Ensifer sp. PDNC004: one gene and its partner. The protein of the gene in region 1 interacts with the protein of each later gene in a pairwise test. Links are inferred from orthologs where the notes say so. Each region holds a gene or a part of one and is shown on either strand. Other genes may lie near its edges. The genes, in order: topA and JVX98_RS20075.

What was found.
Region 2: the proteins of topA (region 1) and JVX98_RS20075 interact in binary tests that used the Escherichia coli proteins (3 or more experiments, as listed by UniProt). The link is inferred for Ensifer sp. PDNC004 from one-to-one orthologs.

Annotation. Positions count from the first base shown.
Region 1 is NZ_CP070353.1:1,458,124-1,461,652, forward strand. The notes cover bases 117-3,330. They hold topA (type I DNA topoisomerase), read left to right. Parts: upstream 117-463; coding sequence 464-3,130; downstream 3,131-3,330. Other genes in these bases: dprA (DNA-processing protein DprA), read left to right, coding at 117-256; rnr (ribonuclease R), read left to right, coding at 3,133-3,330. Outside these bases: more of dprA, read left to right, coding at 1-116; more of rnr, read left to right, coding at 3,331-3,529. UniProt on the Escherichia coli protein: Releases the supercoiling and torsional tension of DNA, which is introduced during the DNA replication and transcription, by transiently cleaving and rejoining one strand of the DNA duplex.
Region 2 is NZ_CP070353.1:2,437,027-2,440,178, forward strand. The notes cover bases 197-3,033. They hold JVX98_RS20075 (YigZ family protein), read left to right. Parts: upstream 197-1,241; coding sequence 1,242-1,826; downstream 1,827-3,033. Other genes in these bases: putA (trifunctional transcriptional regulator/proline dehydrogenase/L-glutamate gamma-semialdehyde dehydrogenase), read left to right, coding at 197-894; JVX98_RS20080 (aldo/keto reductase), read left to right, coding at 2,018-3,004. Also shown: more of putA, read left to right, coding at 1-196; JVX98_RS20085 (DUF1810 domain-containing protein), read left to right, coding at 3,044-3,152.

The DNA of each region.
Region 1 (3,529 bases):
CCAGCTGGAGCTGCCGCTGCCGGGCGTGCGGGAACCGGATGGTCAGGCGCGGGCTGGTGTTCCGGCGAGCGCGAGCGACGGCGACCGCGCCGCGGTCAGCACCGCGCTCGGCCCGACGCCGGTCGAGATCGACGATATCGTCCGCCACACCGGGCTTTCGCCGGCGCAGGTCTATCTGCTGTTGCTGGAGCTTGATCTTGCCGGCCGCCTCCATCGCCATCCCGGCGGTTTGGTGTCCGTGGCAGCAACGGAATGAGGACTGGCCTGACGGCGCACCAACCTTTTCTGAGGGCGGAAACGACCCAATCCTGCATGAGTTGCATAGTCTGCTCTCATCGTTATTTTGGGCGAACCCCCTTGACCCCGTTCGAATCCCTGTCCATTTCGGGGCGTCGATATCAGGCGAAGTACGGCGCAAACGGCGCTGACGCCGAACCAGGACCGGTTGTCTCAGAAAATGACGATGAATGTTGTAGTGGTGGAATCGCCTTCCAAGGCAAAGACGATCAACAAGTACCTGGGCCCCGGCTACAAGGTACTGGCTTCGTTTGGTCACGTGCGCGACCTGCCGGCGAAGGACGGTTCGGTCCGTCCCGACGAAGACTTCGAGATGTCCTGGGAAGTCGACAGTGCCTCGGCGAAACGCATGAAGGACATCGCCGACGCGGTCAAATCCGCTGACGGCCTCATTCTCGCAACCGACCCGGATCGCGAAGGTGAAGCGATTTCCTGGCACGTACTTGACCTTCTGAAGAAGAAGAAGGTGCTCGGCGACAAGCCGGTCAAGCGCGTAGCCTTCAACGCCATCACGAAAAAGGCCGTTCTCGAAGCGATCGCTCATCCGCGCGACATCGACACCTCGCTGGTCGACGCTTACCTGGCGCGCCGCGCACTCGACTATCTCGTCGGTTTCAACCTCTCGCCGGTGCTCTGGCGCAAGCTGCCGGGTGCCCGCTCGGCTGGCCGCGTGCAGTCGGTGACGCTGCGCCTCGTCTGCGATCGTGAAAACGAGATCGAGCGCTTCATCTCCGAGGAGTACTGGAATATCTCGGCGCTCTTGAAGACGCCGCGCGGGGACGAGTTCGAGGCGCGTCTCGTTTCGGCCGATGGCAAGCGTCTTGCGCCGAAGGCTGTCGGCAACGGCGAAGAAGCAAATCGTCTCAAGACCCTGCTCGATGGCGCCGCCTATGTGGTCGATAGCATCGAAGCAAAGCCGGTCAAGCGCAACCCGTCGCCGCCTTTCACCACCTCAACACTGCAGCAGGCCGCCTCCTCCAAGCTCGGCTTCTCCGCTTCGCGCACCATGCAGGTCGCGCAGAAGCTCTATGAAGGCGTCGACATCGGCGGCGAGACGGTCGGTTTGATCACCTATATGCGTACCGACGGCGTGCAGATGGCGCCGGAAGCGATCGAAGCCTCGCGCCTTGCGATCGCCAGCCAGTTCGGCGACCGCTATCTACCGGAAAAGCCGCGCTTCTATTCGACCAAGGCGAAGAACGCCCAGGAAGCGCACGAAGCCATCCGCCCGACCGATTTCAACCGCACGCCGGATGAGGTCCGCCGCTTCCTCGATGGCGACATGCTCAGGCTCTACGACCTCGTCTGGAAGCGCGGCATCGCCAGCCAGATGGCATCCGCCGAGATCGAGCGCACAACGGCTGAAATCACCGCCGACAACGGCGGCCAGAAGGCCGGCCTGCGCGCTACGGGTTCCGTCATCCGCTTCGACGGCTTCATCGCCGCCTATACGGATGCCAAGGAAGACGGCGAGCAGACGGACGACAGCGAAGACGACGGCCGCCTGCCGGAGATCAATGCTCGCGAGAACCTCGCCAAGCAGAAGATCAACGCCTCGCAGCACTTCACCGAGCCGCCGCCGCGCTATTCCGAAGCAAGCCTGATCAAGAAGATGGAAGAGCTCGGCATCGGCCGGCCGTCCACCTATGCCGCGACGGTCACCACCCTGCTCGACCGCGACTACATCACCAACGACAAGCGCAAGCTCATCCCCCAGGCTAAGGGGCGGCTGGTGACGGCGTTCCTCGAAAGCTTCTTCACCCGTTACGTCGGCTACGACTTCACGGCATCGCTCGAAGAAAAGCTCGACCAGGTCTCGGCCGGCGAGGTCAACTGGAAGGACGTTCTGCGCGACTTCTGGAAGGACTTCTTCGCCCAGATCGAGGAAACCAAGGAACTGCGCGTCACCAACGTGCTCGACGCGCTGAACGAAGAGCTCGCGCCTCTGGTTTTCCCGAAGCGCGAAGACGGTGGCGACCCGCGCATCTGCCAGGTCTGCGGCACCGGCAAGCTGTCTCTGAAGCTCGGCAAGTACGGCGCCTTCGTTGGCTGCTCGAACTATCCGGAGTGCAACTTCACCCGCCAACTCTCCTCCGAGAGCAACGGCGAGGAGGCCGCCGTTTCGAACGAACCGCAGGCGCTCGGCAAGGATCCGCATACCGGCGAGGAAATCACGCTCCGGAGCGGCCGCTTCGGCCCCTACGTCCAGCGTGGCGACGGCAAGGAAGCCAAGCGCTCAAGCCTGCCGAAAGGTTGGACGCCGTCGACGATCGACCACGAGAAGGCGGTCGCCCTGCTGTCGCTGCCGCGCGATATCGGTGCCCATCCGGAAAGCGGCAAGATGATCTCGACCGGGCTTGGCCGCTACGGGCCGTTCGTGCTGCACGACGGCACCTATGCCAATCTCGAATCGATCGAAGACGTCTTCTCGATCGGCCTCAACCGCGCGGTCTCGGTTCTCGCCGACAAGCAGTCGAAGGCCGGTGCCGGCCGTGGCCGCACCGCCGCCGCATCGCTCAAGGAACTCGGCGACCATCCCGATGGTGGCCCGATCACCGTGCGCGACGGCCGCTACGGCCCCTATGTCAACTGGGGCAAGGTCAACGCCACCCTGCCGAAGGGCAAGGATCCGCAGTCGGTGACGGTCGAGGAGGCACTTGTGCTGATCTCGGAGCGTGCCGCCAAGGGCGGAACGACCAAGGGCAAGGCAACCAAGGCCAAGACGACCAAGGCAGCGGCGAAGTCCGAGGACGGCGCCAAGGCGACCAAGGCTAAGGCCAAGGCGCCCGCCAAGAGCAAAACAAAGACGGCCGCCAAGGCCAAGAAGGACTGATCTTGACCAGAATACCGCGCGACCCGACCGAACAGTCCGGCAAGAGAAGCCAGGGCAAGAAGCCAGCTCGCGCGGCAAAGGGCGGATCGGCCCAGCCAAGCGAACCGATCATCCACGGCGCGGTCCCGCCGCGTGACGTGCTGATGCGCTTCATCGCCGAAAACCCGGACCGCGCCTCCAAGCGCGAGATCGCCAAGGCCTTCGGGCTGAAGGGCGAGACCCGCGTCGAACTGAAAGCCCTGCTGAAGTCGCTGGAAGTCGACGGCATGGTCGAAAAAAAGCGCAAGTCGCTGGTGCGTCCGGGCGCCCTGCCCCCGGTGACCGTGCTCGACATCACCATCCGCGATGTCGACGGCGAGTTAATCGGCCGCCCGGCCGAATGGCTCGACGACGACGGCG
Region 2 (3,152 bases), 980 kb from region 1 along the record:
CTCAAGCGCGAAGTCTTCGGTCCGGTGCTGCATGTCATTCGCTACCGCCGCGACGATCTCGACCGGCTGATCGACGACATCAACGCCACCGGCTACGGCCTGACCTTCGGCCTGCACACGCGCCTCGACGAGACCATCGCTCACGTCACCTCGCGGGTGAAGGCGGGCAACCTCTACGTCAACCGCAACGTCATCGGCGCCGTCGTCGGCGTTCAGCCGTTCGGCGGGCGCGGACTCTCGGGCACCGGCCCGAAGGCCGGCGGCCCGCTCTATCTCGGCCGCCTCGTCGCCACCGCCCCGGTTCCGCCGCAGCACAGCTCGGTTCACACCGATCCGGCGCTGCTCGACTTTGCCAAGTGGCTCGACGGCAAGGGCGCAAAGGCCGAGGCCGAGACCGCCCGCACGGCCGGCAGCAACTCGGCCCTCGGCCTTGCCTCCGAGCTTCCGGGCCCGGTCGGCGAGCGCAACCTCTATGCGCTGCATCCGCGTGGCCGCGTGCTTCTGGTTCCGGCGACGGAAACCGGTCTCTACCGCCAGCTGGGTGCCGCCCTTGCCACCGGCAACACCGTCGTCGTCGACGCGGCCTCCGGCCTGCAGGCTTCGCTGAAGGATTTGCCGGCAAGCGTCTCCGCACGGCTTTCCTGGTCGAAGGACTGGGCGGCCGACGGTCCGTTCGCGGGCGCGCTCGTCGAAGGTGATGGCCCCCGCGTACGCGAAGTCAGCAAGGCGATTGCCGGCCTTCCCGGCCCGCTCGTTCTCGTCCAGGCGGCTTCGACCGAAGAGATCGGCAAGAACCCCGACGCCTATTGCCTGAACTGGCTGCTCGAGGAGGTCTCGACCTCGATCAACACGGCCGCTGCCGGCGGCAATGCCAGCCTGATGGCGATCGGCTGATCGACATCGGTCACGCTACAAGAATGCCTCTCCCGAACGCGGGAGAGGCAATGAAGGAACAGGGGCATCATCCGGCGGTGACGGCCGTCCCCTCTCCACCTCATCCCCTGTGCCCCATCACAGGGATCCAGCCGCGCCGCGTCGGCGGCGCGAAAGAATGCCTCAACAGAAATGAGTCTTCCCACGGCGCAGACGCGCCGTGACTGGATTGCTTTGGCAAGCAAAGGAATGACGGTGGAAAAACGCGGCATCAATTACAGCGCCGCGCCAGACCCGGCGCTGATCCAAGCCATTGTGGCGCCGCCCCCAACAATCCGTTATCAGCTTCTCAAGAAACGGAAGCAGCCATGTTCACCCTCAAGCGCATTGAAACGGCAAACCAGGACGTCAAGAAGAGCCGCTTTCTGGCCTTTGCCGCGCCCATCGCCGACGAACAGGCTGCGAAAGACTTCCTCGCCTCCCATTCCGATTCCACGGCCAACCACAATTGCTGGGCTTGGCGCATCGGCCAGGCCTATCGCTTCGGCGACGACGGCGAGCCGAGCGGCACGGCCGGGAAGCCCATTCTCGCGGCCATAGACGGCCAGGAGCTCGACCGCGTCGCCGTCGTGGTGACCCGTTGGTTCGGCGGCATTCTGCTGGGCAGCGGCGGCCTGGTGCGCGCCTATGGCGGCACAGCGGCGCTCTGCCTTCGCGCCGCGGAAAAGATCGAGATGATCGAAACCGTGCGCGCAACTGTCGCCGTCGACTTTTCCGACATGGCGCTGATCAAGGCGCGGCTTCTTGCCCGCGACGTCACCATCGTCAACGAGAGCTTCACGGACAAAGGCCCGGTTCTGAGCGTAGACCTGCGCAAGGATGAGGCGGAGGCGATCCTCGGCATGGTCGTCGATCTCAGCCGCGGCAAGGCAGTGGTATCGCTCGACGACTAACGCCCGGCGCGCTCGCGGACCTAACCTCCTATCGAAATCGCGTTTCTTGATCGGGCACCTGCGACAGCATTGAGAAAATATGTGCGCGGTTTCCCGCTCCACATCTCGCTCTAATTTACGCGATCAGATCAGTCATAATAGAAGTGCTCCACCCAGCGTATGTTCGATGACGCACAACAGGAGACAGCACCATGCAGACGAGAGTTCTTGGCAAGACCGGCGCAACCATATCCGAGATCGGCTTCGGCGCCTGGCAAATTGGCGGCTCCTGGGGAGATGTCAGCGAGGCGGACGGCAAGCGGGCGCTCAATGCGGCGCTCGATGCTGGCGTCACCTTTGTCGATACGGCCGACGTTTATGGCGACGGCCGCTCCGAAAAGATCATTGCAGCGGTGTTGAAGGAACGCGGTGGCGACAGGCCCTTCGTCGCGACCAAGGCCGGCCGCCGGCTGAGCCCGCATGTGACCGAAGGCTATACGGGCGAAAACATCGAGGCCTTCATCGATCGCAGCCTTACCAATCTCGGCGTCGAGACGCTCGACCTGGTACAGCTCCATTGCCCGCCGACCGAAGTCTATTATCGGCCGGAGCTGTTCGGCGCGCTCGACCGGCTCGTAGCCAAGGGCAAGATCCGCCACTACGGCGTCTCGGTCGAAAAGGTCGAGGAAGCGCTGAAGGCGATCGAATATCCCGGCGTTGCGACCGTGCAGATCATCTACAACATCTTCCGCCAGCGCCCGCACGAGCTGTTCTTCGCGGAAGCGCAGAAAAAGAACGTTGGCGTCATCGTGCGCGTGCCGCTCGCCTCCGGTCTGCTTTCGGGCAAGATCAACCGCGAAACCGCCTTTGCCGCAGACGACCACCGCAACTTCAACCGCCATGGCGAAGCCTTCGATGTCGGCGAGACCTTTGCCGGCGTGCCGTTCGAAGCGGCGCTGGAAGCCGTCGAGCAGCTTCGCCCGCTCACGCCTCAGGGCGTGCCTATGGCGCAGTTTGCGCTACGCTGGATCCTCGAGCAGCAGGCGGTCTCCGTGGTGATCCCGGGCGCCCGCAACGAGGCGCAGGCGCAATCCAACGCGGCCGCCAGCGAGCTTGCCGCCATCGACGACGACACGAAGGCAGCGATTGCAGCGGTTTACGAGCGGCTGGTGAAGGTTCATGTTCATCACCGCTGGTAACTGACGCCTCGCCGACGGGGGGCCAAGGGAGGTGCAGCGATGACCGACCCCTTCGACCTGCAACGGTTTGTCGACGCTCAGGACCGCGCCTATGCCGCGGTCCTCGATGAACTCGGGCATGGCCACAAGCGAACCCACTGGATGTGGT